DNA from 3 places in the Vibrio diabolicus genome. Region 1 is predicted to be linked to each of the others. Evidence: riboswitches for the same ligand, from Rfam matches in the RefSeq annotation. Region 1 holds a riboswitch; each other region holds the start of a gene.
What was found. Region 1 has a riboswitch for thiamine pyrophosphate ahead of thiB (thiamine ABC transporter substrate binding subunit). Riboswitches for the same ligand answer to the same signal wherever they lie in the genome.
Positions count from the first base shown of each region.

Region 1 (4,276 bases):
AACACTAACATTACGCTCTCTCCTTCGTTTTCAATACTTTCTCAATCAAGGCAAAACAGCCCACACTCAACAACAACAAGGTCACCGATACCACCGCAGCCGCGTCCATCTGATAGCTGCCAAGTAACTGGAACAAATACAGAGGCAAAGTGCGGAACTCTTGCCCGCCAAACAACGCGATAGCACTTAAATCGCCAATCGCAAACATAAAGCTGATCGCAAACGCATGTGCGAATGGCTTGCGCAGCGCCTGCCACTCCACCACTTTAAAGCGTTGCCAGCCACGCATGCCTAAGCTGGCACACAGATACTGGTATTGCTGCTCGATGTGCAGTATTGGCTGTGCCAGCGTTTTGATCACGTAAGGCAAAGCCATCAAACCATTTACCAAAATCACAACAAAAAACGCCAAGCTAAAAACATCGGTAAATGATCGCAACAGCAAGAATAATCCGGTGCTAATCACCAAACCCGGCGTCACCAAAATAATGGTGCCGATTAGCTCAATCTGATCGGCTCGCGTATTTTTGTACTGCAATCGCCAACGGCGACTGGTCAACAATATAGACACGCCCGCAGCGACCGCAAGCGCACTGGCTAACCCTGCCACTTTGAGTGAGTTAGATAACGCAGACCAAAAACGTTCATCGGTTAAAACCGTCCAAACTTGTTGGTTGATGCCACTCAGTAACACCATCAATAACGGTGGTATCACCAGTAAAAAGGCACCTATGATCCAAAAGCTATCCCAAGCTTTTGACCACCCATGATCCTTCGTTAAATATTGCTGTACCGATGTGCTGCCAGCACTGATAGAAACAGGCTTTGTTAACTTCTGCACTCCAATGGCAAGCAGTCCACATAACAGCATCTGCCACAGCGCCAATAACGCCCCAGCTTGTAAATCAAAATCAAACTTAATCGCTTGGTAAATGGCCAATTCAATGGTGGTAGATTTTGGCCCGCCCCCCAATGCCATTACAGTGGCGAAACTGGTGAAGCACAGCATAAATACCAAACCACAAACGTGGGGAAGTTGCTGTCTTAAACGCGGCCATTCCACCCAACGAAACTTATTCCAATGGTTCATACCTAAATGCGCACACAGCTTATGTTGCTCGGCAGGAATAGATTCTAATGCTTGCAACAGCAAGCGCGCCGCGTAAGGTAAATTAAAGAACACATGGGCGAGTAAAATGCCGTTCAAACCGTAAATAGAAAATGGCAGTTTGCTATCGAAACTCTGTAGCCACTGCGCTAACAAACCGCTGTTGCCATAAATCGCTAACAGCCCGAAAACACCAACCAAAACAGGCAAAACTAGCGTCGATGCAAACAGCTTAAGCAGTAATGACTTACCCCAAAATTGGCGACGTGAAAGCGCGTGCGCAACTGGAATGGCAAAGCCAACACTGAGCAATGTGGAAAGAAAAGCTTGGTAGAAGCTGAACTTGGTGACATGTTGATAATACGGGTCGTCCCATACCACAGACACATCAAGTGAAGGGGCTTGAACAATCAAAGCACCTAGGGCAGAAACAACAAAGGTCGCGATGATCATCGCGACCCCTAAACCTATTTTTGGAACAGAATTCAAAGGTAAAACCTATCTCATTCAGATGAGGGGTGGAACGTCAGCTAAAACGTCAGTGCGCTTTGCCATTCGCGAATCCAAGACTTACGCATTTTTGCCACTTCATCAGCACTAAAGCTCAACGACTTGTTTGGAACGCTCAAGGTTTCAAAACCTTCAGGTAACTCAACGTCAGTAACAGGGTACATCCAGTTACCCGTTGGCATCGCTGACTGGAACTCATCACTTAAAATGAAATTCATAAATTGATCAGCAAGTTCTGAATTTTTTGCCCCTTTCACTTTAGCGGCGACTTCAACTTGCATGTAGTGACCTTCAGCAAAATTCGCCGTCGCAAACTTTGAATCGTTTTCCGCAATTAAGTGGTACGCAGGTGACGTAGTGTAAGAAAGCACTAAGTCCGACTCGCCGTTAAGGAACATGGAATACGCTTCTGACCAACCTTTCGTGACCGTTACGGTTTTGCTCGCTAGCTTCTGCCACGCTTGCGTCACATCGTCTCCATAGATGGATTTCATCCACAGCATCAAGCCTTGGCCCGGCGTTGACGTACGCGGATCTTGATAAATCACTTTCAAATCATCGCGCGTTTCCACCAGCTCTTTCATGCTTTTCGGCGGATTAGCCAGTTTCTCTGTGTTGTACACAAATGCGAAGTAGCCGTAATCGTACGGTACAAACGTCGTGTCGCTCCAACCATTTGGTAACACTGTGTTGGCCGTATCCACATTGTGCTCGGTAAGCAGACCGGTTTTCTTTGCTTCTGCCATCAGGTTGTTATCCAGACCTAACACGATGTCGGCTTTGCTATTACCGCCTTCAAGACGAAGACGATTCAGGATCGACACACCATCGTCCAACGCCACGAAGTTAACGTCACAGCCACATTTTGCTTCAAAAGCTTGCTCGATTTTAGGACCCGGCCCCCAATCTGCGGCAAAAGAATCGTAGGTATAAATAGTTAATGGGTTTTCAGCAGCAAACGCTGAAGTAGAGGTAATTGCAGCTAAGGCAATCAGACTTGAAGTGGTTTTCACTGCTCGCTCTCCATGAGTATTTCAGAGAAATAAGTTGAGCGGCACAGGGTTGAGGCGGCTATTAAGGACTTCCAATATCCAGACTCAATTCCTACGCCAGCATTATCTGGTTCAGGTAATACGGGTCCCTAGTTAAGAACTTAGGTCTCAGCGCCCAAATGCATTGATTGACTCAATGCTAAATGGGTTTGCTCCCCGATGAGTTGGATGGATTGTAAAGGTATTTGAGTGGTTACACAATCAGCTCACGAACGCTGGTCATAACCCCAACGAGGCACTAAACCTTGCTCAATACCTAAGTGGTCGAGAATTCTCGCCACCATAAAATCCACTAAGTCTTCAATGCTCTTCGGCTGATGATAGAAGCCCGGAGCCGCTGGCATGATGGTCACGCCCATTTGCGACAGTTTGTGCATGTTCTCCAGATGCAGCGTTGAGAATGGTGTTTCGCGAACCACGAGCAACAGCTGCCCGCGCTCTTTCATTACTACATCAGCGGCCCGTTCGATCAAGTTGTCCGACATACCGTGTGCTATGGCCGCAACGCTTCCCGCAGAGCATGGGCAAACCACCATTTGTTTGGGCGCTGCAGAACCAGACGCAACCGGCGAGAACCAATCGTCTTTACCGCAAACGGTGATGTTATTTGGATCACAGTTGAGATGTTCCACCAGCGCTTGCTTTGCGGCTTCTGGGCCACTTGGCAACTTAAGATTGTGTTCGGTTGCCATCACGACACGAGCCGCCGAAGAGATCAGAACGTAGACATGATAATCCGCCGCGACCAAACATTCTAAAAGGCGCAGACCATAAGGTGCACCAGATGCTCCAGTTAACGCTAAAGTGATGGCTTTTTCTGCTTGCTGCTGTTTGTTTTGCATAAAATCAGGCTTTTTGTTTAAGTTGCTCGAGGATCTTGCCGTGAATACCGCCAAAGCCACCATTACTCATCACGAGGATTTGGTCACCTGGCTGCGCACGTTCAACGATTTTCGCTACAAAGTTATCGATGTCAGCGTCAACAAAAGCAGGTTGCTGACATTGTTCCGCGATATCTTGCACCGACCATTCGATGTTGTCTGGTTGGAATAAGAACACTTCATCTGCGCTGTGTAGCGAATCCGCGAGTGTGTTTTTGTGCACGCCGCGCTTCATAGTGGCAGAACGAGGTTCCAACACGGCAAGAATGCGTTTTTCGCCTACCTTGTTACGCAAACCACCGACGGTGAGTTCAATTGCCGTTGGGTGATGCGCAAAATCATCGTAAACCGTCACACCTTGCTCTTCACCTTTTAACTCAAGACGGCGCTTGGTGTTAATGAAACGGCCCAGAGCCTGACACGCAAGCTCCGGCGTTACGCCAACGTGTCGCGCCGCGGCAATCGCCATCAGTGCATTATCAACGTTATGATCACCCACCAAATCCCATTCGACGGTACCGACCTTCTCGCCTTGCAGAGCAACTTCAAATTTTGAGCCATCGACCACTAATTTGTGCGCTTGCCAGTCGCCATCAACACCTGAAAACTGCTTTTCTGTCCAGCAACCACGCTCTAATACATCCGCCAAAGCTTGGTCTTGCTTCGGAGCTAAGATTAAGCCATTGCCGGGAACCGTTCGCACTAAATGATGGAATTGGCGCTTG
Region 1 covers NZ_CP042451.1:2,934,585-2,938,860, forward strand. Annotated here, with positions in the region: gene thiQ (thiamine ABC transporter ATP-binding protein) at 1-11, opposite strand, end outside; gene thiP (thiamine/thiamine pyrophosphate ABC transporter permease ThiP) at 11-1,597, opposite strand; gene thiB (thiamine ABC transporter substrate binding subunit) at 1,639-2,631, opposite strand; TPP riboswitch at 2,703-2,839, opposite strand; gene FR741_RS13810 (flavin prenyltransferase UbiX) at 2,877-3,512, opposite strand; gene mpl (UDP-N-acetylmuramate:L-alanyl-gamma-D-glutamyl-meso-diaminopimelate ligase) at 3,517-4,276, opposite strand, start outside.

Region 2 (4,276 bases), 390 kb from region 1:
TCTCTTTGTGTGAGTTTGAAGTTGTTGAGTCTGACCTGCCAAGCAACAAGAAACTGCCTTTATTGCCTCTCAACCCTGTGCCTGATCTTGATTTGGAAAATGCGAAGCAAATCGATTATGTGTTTGAATGGGAGGGGGCGATCACTCCCGTCGATAAATCGGGCAAAGCGATACCTAAATTCTGGCTGATGAACAAACGGGCTTGGGAGGGAATGAGCATAGATAATATCCCTGCGCCACTTTCAACATTGGAGCTTGGAAAAACCTATATCTTCAATTTGAAGAACGTTACTCAATATCATCATCCTATTCATCTTCATGGGCATACATTTACTGTTCTTGAGTTAGATGGGAAGAAACTCGACGAACCGTTCCATACCGATACGGTTTTACTTGGAAAAAATGGCAGTGCCAAAGCTGCCTTTGTTGCTAATAACCCTGGACGTTGGATGTATCACTGCCATGTTATTGAGCACATGAAAACCGGTTTGATGGGGTATATTGAAGTAAAGTGACTCCTGTAACTTTTTTAATCTCAGCGTGTTTTAAATGCAATACGTTGTCGAATTCTAAAATTTCACCATCAATATTGCTTTAGTTTTGGTTACAATATCGTCATCAATAGTGTTGGGGGAATTATGGGGCAGTTTTCCATTCTTGGTTTTATTGCACTAGGTGGTGCTTTCGGTGCGTGTTCTCGTTACTTGATATCTGAACTGTGTGTCATTTTATTGGGGCGTGGTTTTCCATACGGTACGCTAACTGTTAATGTGGTTGGTTCATTTATCATGGGCTTGTTGATTGCTGCGTTCGACAATGAACTGTTGGCAACAGAACCTTGGCGACAAGTGATTGGTTTGGGCTTTTTAGGGGCACTGACGACGTTTTCCACCTTTTCTATGGATAATGTTTTACTTATGCAGCAAGGTGCGTTTCTTAAGATGGGGTTAAATATTTTATTAAATGTGGTGCTGAGCATCTCTGCTGCGTGGATCGGTTTCCAATTATTGATGCGCAGCTAGCAAAGTAGTTAAAAATTAAACAGGTCGGCTTGGTTTAACCAGGCCGTTTTTATATACTGATATCACTTGTCGGAGTGCCATAAGGCTGAGACCGTTAATTCGGGATCCGTTGAACCTGATCAGATTAGAATCTGCGAAGGGAACAAGAGAAGATATTTATACCGGAGTTCTTTCTGGTTGACCTATCAAATAGTCGAATGTTGTTATAGGCAAATTACTTAAGCTTTATTTAGCCTTAATTTGACTCCTCTTGTCGCATCTATCCGCCAAGCATTTTTATCCAATTACTTTTTATCTAGTATAACAAAGCAAGGAAAAATGCTATGTCGAGTCGCAAACAAGCGAGACTGGAAGCAAAACAGTTTATTGAAACACTCTCGGTACAGCCGTACCCAAATTCCACAAAAGTATATGTAGAAGGTTCACGTCCAGATGTTCGTGTACCTATGCGTGAAATAGCGCTAGCAGATAGTCTGATTGGTGGCACAAAAGAAGCGCCTATTTTCGAGCCGAATGAAGCCGTCCGAGTCTACGATACGTCAGGTGTTTATACTGATCCGAACTACGATATTGACCTTTATAGCGGCTTACCAAAGCTAAGAGAAAGCTGGATTGAAGAGCGAGGTGACACAGAGTTACTCGATGAAGTAAGCTCGGTGTACACCAAAGAACGCTTAGAAGACGAAACACTAGACGATCTTCGTTACGGTAATCTACCACGTATTCGACGTGCCAAAGATGGGCAATGCGTCACTCAACTGCACTATGCTCGCAAAGGTATTATCACCCCAGAAATGGAATTCATCGCGCTGCGTGAAAACATGGGTCGTGCCAAGTACCGTGATGATGTGCTGAATCAACAGCATCCTGGTCAAAGCTTTGGAGCTAATCTTCCAAAAGACATTACCGCCGAGTTTGTTCGCAAAGAAGTTGCCGAAGGTCGCGCGATTATCCCTTCTAATATCAACCACCCAGAATCCGAACCAATGATCATTGGACGTAACTTTTTGGTCAAAGTGAACGCCAATATCGGTAACTCATCGGTGACGTCTTCGATTGAGGAAGAAGTTGAGAAGCTCGTTTGGGCGACACGCTGGGGTGGGGATACCGTTATGGATCTCTCTACTGGACGTAACATCCACGAAACTCGCGAGTGGATTCTGCGTAACAGCCCGGTTCCGATCGGTACCGTACCTATGTATCAAGCGCTGGAAAAAGTGAATGGAGTTGCCGAAAACCTTAACTGGGAAGTGATGCGCGATACTCTGATTGAGCAAGCAGAGCAGGGCGTTGATTACTTCACTATCCATGCCGGTTTACTACTTCGCTATGTGCCAATGACTGCAAAGCGTGTTACTGGCATCGTCTCTCGTGGTGGTTCTATCATCGCGAAATGGTGTTTAGCGCATCACCAAGAAAGCTTCTTATACACCCACTTCCGAGAGATCTGTGAAATCTGTGCCAAGTATGATGTGGCACTTTCTCTCGGTGATGGTCTGCGCCCTGGTTCGGTTGCCGATGCTAATGACGAAGCGCAATTTGCGGAGCTTCGTACTCTTGGTGAGTTGACTAAGGTTGCGTGGGAATACGACGTACAGGTGATTATCGAAGGTCCTGGCCATGTTCCAATGCACATGATCAAAGAGAACATGGAAGAGCAGCTAGAGCACTGCCATGAAGCTCCGTTCTACACCCTTGGTCCACTGACGACAGACGTCGCTCCTGGTTACGACCATATTACGTCAGGAATTGGCGCTGCCATGATTGGCTGGTATGGCTGTGCGATGCTTTGTTACGTAACACCTAAAGAGCATCTTGGCTTACCAAACAAAGAAGACGTGAAGGTAGGCATGATCACTTACAAGCTTGCTGCTCACGCTGCTGATTTGGCTAAAGGGCACCCTGGCGCACAAGTTCGTGATAACGCGCTTTCTAAAGCACGTTTTGAATTCCGCTGGGAAGACCAATTCAACTTGTCACTTGACCCAGAAACCGCGCGCGCTTTCCATGATGAAACCTTGCCTCAAGAGTCGGGAAAAGTTGCTCACTTCTGTTCGATGTGCGGACCAAAGTTCTGCTCGATGAAGATTTCGCAAGAGGTTCGAGAATACGCGAAAGATACTGAGCAAGTTGCTGCGGACCAAGCTATCTCGATCAAGATGCTTGATGATCCTCTTGAGGGGATGCGTCAGAAATCGCAAGAATTTAGAGAGTCAGGTTCTGAGTTATACCACCCAGCAGCACATGCCGAGGTAAGTGACTAATGAGCAAAATCCTTATTCCGTCATCATTGATTGAACTGACAGGTTTAGTTCAGCAATGTTTGTTGTTGGCGAAAGAACAGGGTTTTATAATCGAAGACATTGAGTTGGGCGTGAGCCCAACTCAATCTATTCAGCTTGTTCGCGACCAACAGACCACACACATAACGACTGATCTCATTGATGGATATGACTCTGAACATGAGAGTTTATTTGTGCTTTATTACCGCTCTACTTTGTCGGTAGAAGCGTGTGCTAAGCAACCGTCGAAAGCGATTTATATTGGTATTGCTGATACTCAGGTTTCCGATAAAAAGGAGAAAGTGCATCAGCTTGATATCTGGCGTCACCCCTTTAACGACGAAGTGAGAGCGCTTTCCGTTAAGTCCAAACCCAACGCAATGTTCGATCCCGAACATCACCTTGCTTGGATAGTAGCGCTGACAGTACTCGATTTTCCTATCGAAGATGCGTTAACACTTGCTCGAGGAATGCTAACCCAACAAGCGAATGTTTCACGTGAAACACTATCGAATGGCAACCTTGACGAGGAACAATCAACTCAGTGGGCTAACCAATTTGATGATTTCCCCACACCAGTACTGGAAGATAACCGACTCGGTATTCAAGTTGGTTGGTCTGCGCAAGGTGAGAGCGTTAGCTTTCCAACTCTAACTAAGCAAAGTCTAGGGCTCTACCCAGTCGTTGATGACGTTGCTTGGATTGAGCGTTTACTGCCACTAGGCATCAACACTATTCAACTACGAATCAAGAACCCACAACAAGCCGATTTGGAACAACAGATCATTAGAGCAATTGAGTTAGGTCGTCAGTATCAAGCTCAAGTGTTCATCAATGACTATTGGCAGTTGGCAATCAAGCATGGCGCTTATGGCGTTCACCTAGGACAAGAAGACATAGAAGAGTCGAATTTGGCTCAGCTAACTAAAGCCGGCATTCGTCTTGGTCTTTCTACTCATGGTTATTACGAAC
Region 2 covers NZ_CP042451.1:64,625-68,900, forward strand. Annotated here, with positions in the region: gene FR741_RS00350 (multicopper oxidase family protein) at 1-515, shown strand, start outside; gene crcB (fluoride efflux transporter CrcB) at 639-1,022, shown strand; TPP riboswitch at 1,083-1,181, shown strand; gene thiC (phosphomethylpyrimidine synthase ThiC) at 1,346-3,286, shown strand; gene FR741_RS00365 (thiamine phosphate synthase) at 3,286-4,276, shown strand, end outside.
Region 2: linked by a shared signal. The riboswitch ahead of thiC (phosphomethylpyrimidine synthase ThiC) and the one ahead of thiB (thiamine ABC transporter substrate binding subunit) in region 1 are both predicted to bind thiamine pyrophosphate.

Region 3 (4,276 bases), on a different replicon from region 1:
GCTGAGTCTTCATGCCTTCGTCATCAACATGAATCGAGCCCCATTCGTTGGTCATGGTGCCATCATCGACAGCATTCACTGCAGTGTGAGCAACCATTTCGCCCATTTTGTCGTGGAATACGGACGCTTTCTTCGCAACCGAAGTGGTTTCGAGTAAGTGACCACACGCTTCATGGAAGATAACGCCGCCAAAGCCGTTACCAATTACCACTGGCATTTCACCCGATGGACAAGCATCCGCGCCAAGTTTCACTAACGCTTGCTGCGCGATAGTTTGACCCAGCTCTTTCGAATCAAGTTGTTCGCTGAACTCCCAACCAGCAAGAGCGCCAGGACCTTCCATACCAGAAGACTGCTCATTACCTTTTTGAGCAACGGTGTTACCCGCCACACGAATGTAGTGACGCGTATCGTCTACATGCAAACCTTCTGAGTTGAAGATAGACACTTGCTGCTCGCGCTGAAGCACACTACCAATGAACTGGCTGATGTACTCACTTTCTGCACGCGCAGCTTGGTCAACTTTCAATAGAAACGCGATTTTTGAATCTAAGTTGGCATCCTGACTTAACGGCATGCGGCAACCGTGTTGGATTGGGTAGCGGTTCAAATTTAAAGAACCTGCTGACGCGATTTGCTCACGCTTGTCTTTTGCCGCAAGCAATGAGGTTACGCGTTTTAGCTCGGCTTCGTCCGTGCTATTGGTGTATCCATAAAGCACTTTGTGACCGAAGAAGAGGCGAATACCGATACCAAAATCAATCCCCGAATTGATCTTGTCCACCTCACCAGATGCGATCTGGACGGTGTTAGTTTGATGATGTTCAACGAATAGTTCAGCGAAATCAGCCCCTAAAAAGAGAGCATGATCGATCACTGACTTCGCTGTTGCAGAATTAAGCATGAAGTCTCCTTGCTCGATGATCGTCTTAGCCTTCCTAATTAACTGTCGAAAAGTTCAACAAAGTTAAATTGGCAACGCGTTAAATTTTAACAGTTTTTTAACCTTGTTTTGTGCTAATCCTTGCTTAGCGAGACCACGATTATTTATTAAATATTCCAGGTTCAGCTCTTTCACCAGAGCGTTGCACTAGTAAATTCCACACGACGAACCATTTAGATGCTTACTCTATCACTCACCTCGCATAATTGAATACTCAATAATAATTACTCTCAAAAAACGTATCCCTTCCGCAATGGTCCTGCTATCATCCGAGCGAAATAGTCGGGGGGCCACGCGATAAGCGTTGGCTGAGATCGAGATTCGAGACCCGTTGAACCTGATTCAGTTAGCACTGACGTAGGGAACTATGCGCACTTTGCCTTTCGCCGCCCCTCTTAGGTAAGCGATAGCGATCGAAAAATCGATCTATCTGCAACGGTCAAAGTCAGTTCCTATACGTCTTGTAGTAGGAGCGACCATGACGCAGCAATCACAACCTCATTCACATCACACGCCAGCCTTGCCTACCCCTATCGTATTGACCATCGCGGGCTCAGACAGTGGTGGCGGTGCAGGTATTCAAGCCGACATCAAAGCGATGTCCGCAACCGGCAGTTTTGCTTGCTCGGTAATCACGGCGATTACTTCGCAAAATACCCAAGGCGTTTCTGCGATTTTCCCCATTCCTCTCGACCATGTAGAGAGCCAACTTGATGCAGTATTTACCGACCTCAACATCGTTGCAGTCAAAGTGGGCATGCTAGCCGACTCCAACATCATCAAAGTTGTTGCAGACAAAATTAAACAATACCAGCCAAAACACCTCGTGATTGACCCTGTAATGGTGGCCACCAGCGGCGATCTATTACTGGAACAGTCGGCAATCAGCACATTAAAAGAAGAGTTAATTCCACTGGCAGACATCATCACTCCTAACCTGCCAGAAGGTGCAGCATTGACGGGTAAGCCAGTGCCTCAATCAGAATCTGAAATGAACGATATGATTACCGACCTTCGTGCACTTGGTGCCAAAGCTATTCTGCTCAAAGGCGGTCATCTTGAAGAAAATGAAAACAGCAACGATCTGCTGATCATGCAAGACTGTGCCGAGTTAATCAGCGCCAAGCGTTTTCCGACCAAAAACACCCACGGTACGGGCTGTACACTGTCTTCCGCCATTGCGTCTTACCTTAGCCAAGGCAACAACCTACACAAAGCAGTGCACCTTGGTAAGCAGTACATCAGCCAAGCTATCGCACACGCTGATGAATTGGATGTCGGTAAAGGTCACGGCCCTGTGAATCACTTTTTTTCGGGTCATACTTATGTTCGCTAACGCGATTGGCATTCAGCTTTCCGACGCCAGTTTGCAATACAAAGACAGCCAAACACCGACTTTAGCGAAAGTGAACATGGTCATTCCTATCGGTCAATGGACGGTATTACTCGGGCGAAGTGGCTGCGGAAAAACCACGATATTGCGTTACTTAGCTGGCCTACTGGATAACCAAGTTGACTGGCATGGCGAACTCATCACAACCGATGGCGCCGCACTGCATGACCGTATCGCTTACATGGCTCAGCAGGATTTATTGCTACCGTGGCTTAACGTGCTGGATAACGTCTGCCTTAGCTCGCGCTTTTCTCACGCCAACTCAAATTCAGCGGATGATAAACAACGTGCTCTCAACTTATTAGAGCACGTTGGGTTGGCTGATTATGCTAACGCCAAACCCGCTCAACTCTCTGGAGGTATGCGACAACGCGTAGCCCTTGCTCGCACTCTGATGCAAGACAAACCTTTGGTTTTGATGGATGAACCTTTCTCGGCATTGGACGCCGTGACTCGCCACAAATTGCAAACTCTCTCAGCCGAGCTACTAAAGGACAAAACCGTTGTCTTGATTACGCACGACCCACAAGAAGCGGTGCGATTGTCACACCAACTCTATGTGTTGCAAGGCACGCCTGCTCAAGCGCAGCACTTGGTTGTTCCGGACTCCAAGCCACCAAGATCTCTCGATGGAGAGTGCGCAGCGCTACAGCAGGCGATTTTGGATCAGTTGGAGAAAGACTATGAGTGATATGACTCAGTACAACTCCGCTTCGGCGCGTATTAGTAAAAAGGAACGCGTAACTCATCCGGCGTTGCGTCTGCTGATCAGCGCAGCCGTGATCTTAGGTTTGTGGCAACTCATTGTAGTGGTGTTTGACATGCCAAGCTTCATCTTGCCTTCGCCAATTGAAGTATTGGATAGATTAGTCACTCGATACGACGTGCTACTCAAACACACTTGGGTAACGGCACAAGAGATCCTACTTGGCCTCGCACTCGGCTTATCGATGGGTTTGCTATTCGCTTTGCAAATGCTGATGTTCGAGCCGCTCAAACGCTGGCTATTGCCGATTCTTATCGCTAGCCAAGCCATTCCAGTATTTGCTATCGCGCCCGTGTTGATGCTGTGGCTCGGTTACGGCATCGCATCGAAAGTAGTAATGGCGGCGATCATCATCTTTTTCCCCGTCACGACATGTTGCTACGACGGTTTACGCAATACACCAACTGGTTACCTCGATCTTGCCAAAACCATGGGCGCATCGAAATGGCAATTACTGCGCCATATTCAACTACCTGCCGCCCTACCAACGTTAGCGTCTGGTATTCGCGTTGCCGTGGTTATTGCGCCGATTGGTGCCGTGGTAGGTGAATGGGTCGGCTCAAGTGAAGGCTTGGGCTATCTGATGCTCCAAGCTAACGCTCGCATGATCATTGATGAGATGTTTGCGGCGCTGTTTATCCTCGCCGCGCTGTCTATCGCACTCTATTTCACTACTGACAAATTACTGAAAAAAGCCATTCCCTGGGAAAACAAATAGGGAAAGAAAAAGGAAGAACCCCGTGAATAAAAACAAACTTATGAGCGCTGCTGCTCTGCTCGCTTCAATCGTTTCAACTAACGTACTTGCTGCCGAAAAGGAGCTTACTTTAATGCTGGATTGGTTCGTTAACCCGAACCATGGCCCTATCGTGATCGCACAAGAGCGCGGCTACTTTAAACAGCAAGGTTTGAAGGTCAATATCCAAGAACCCGCCGACCCAAGCACTCCACCCAAACTAGTTGCGGCTGGCAAAGTCGATATGGCGATTTCATACCAACCTAGCCTGACCATCGACGTAGCGGCTGGCTTGCCATTAATTCGCTCTGCGACCTTGATTGCTACTCCCCTCAACACATTGATGGTGTTGGATAACGGTAAGAACGATAACCTTGGCGACCTTAAAGGCAAGAAAATCGGTATTGCTATCGCAGGTAACGAAGAGGCGACAATCGG
Region 3 covers NZ_CP042452.1:123,188-127,463, reverse strand. Annotated here, with positions in the region: gene FR741_RS15995 (TldD/PmbA family protein) at 1-904, opposite strand, end outside; TPP riboswitch at 1,217-1,324, shown strand; gene thiD (bifunctional hydroxymethylpyrimidine kinase/phosphomethylpyrimidine kinase) at 1,422-2,279, shown strand; gene FR741_RS15985 (ABC transporter ATP-binding protein) at 2,269-3,027, shown strand; gene FR741_RS15980 (ABC transporter permease) at 3,020-3,820, shown strand; gene FR741_RS15975 (ABC transporter substrate-binding protein) at 3,843-4,276, shown strand, end outside.
Region 3: linked by a shared signal. The riboswitch ahead of thiD (bifunctional hydroxymethylpyrimidine kinase/phosphomethylpyrimidine kinase) and the one ahead of thiB (thiamine ABC transporter substrate binding subunit) in region 1 are both predicted to bind thiamine pyrophosphate.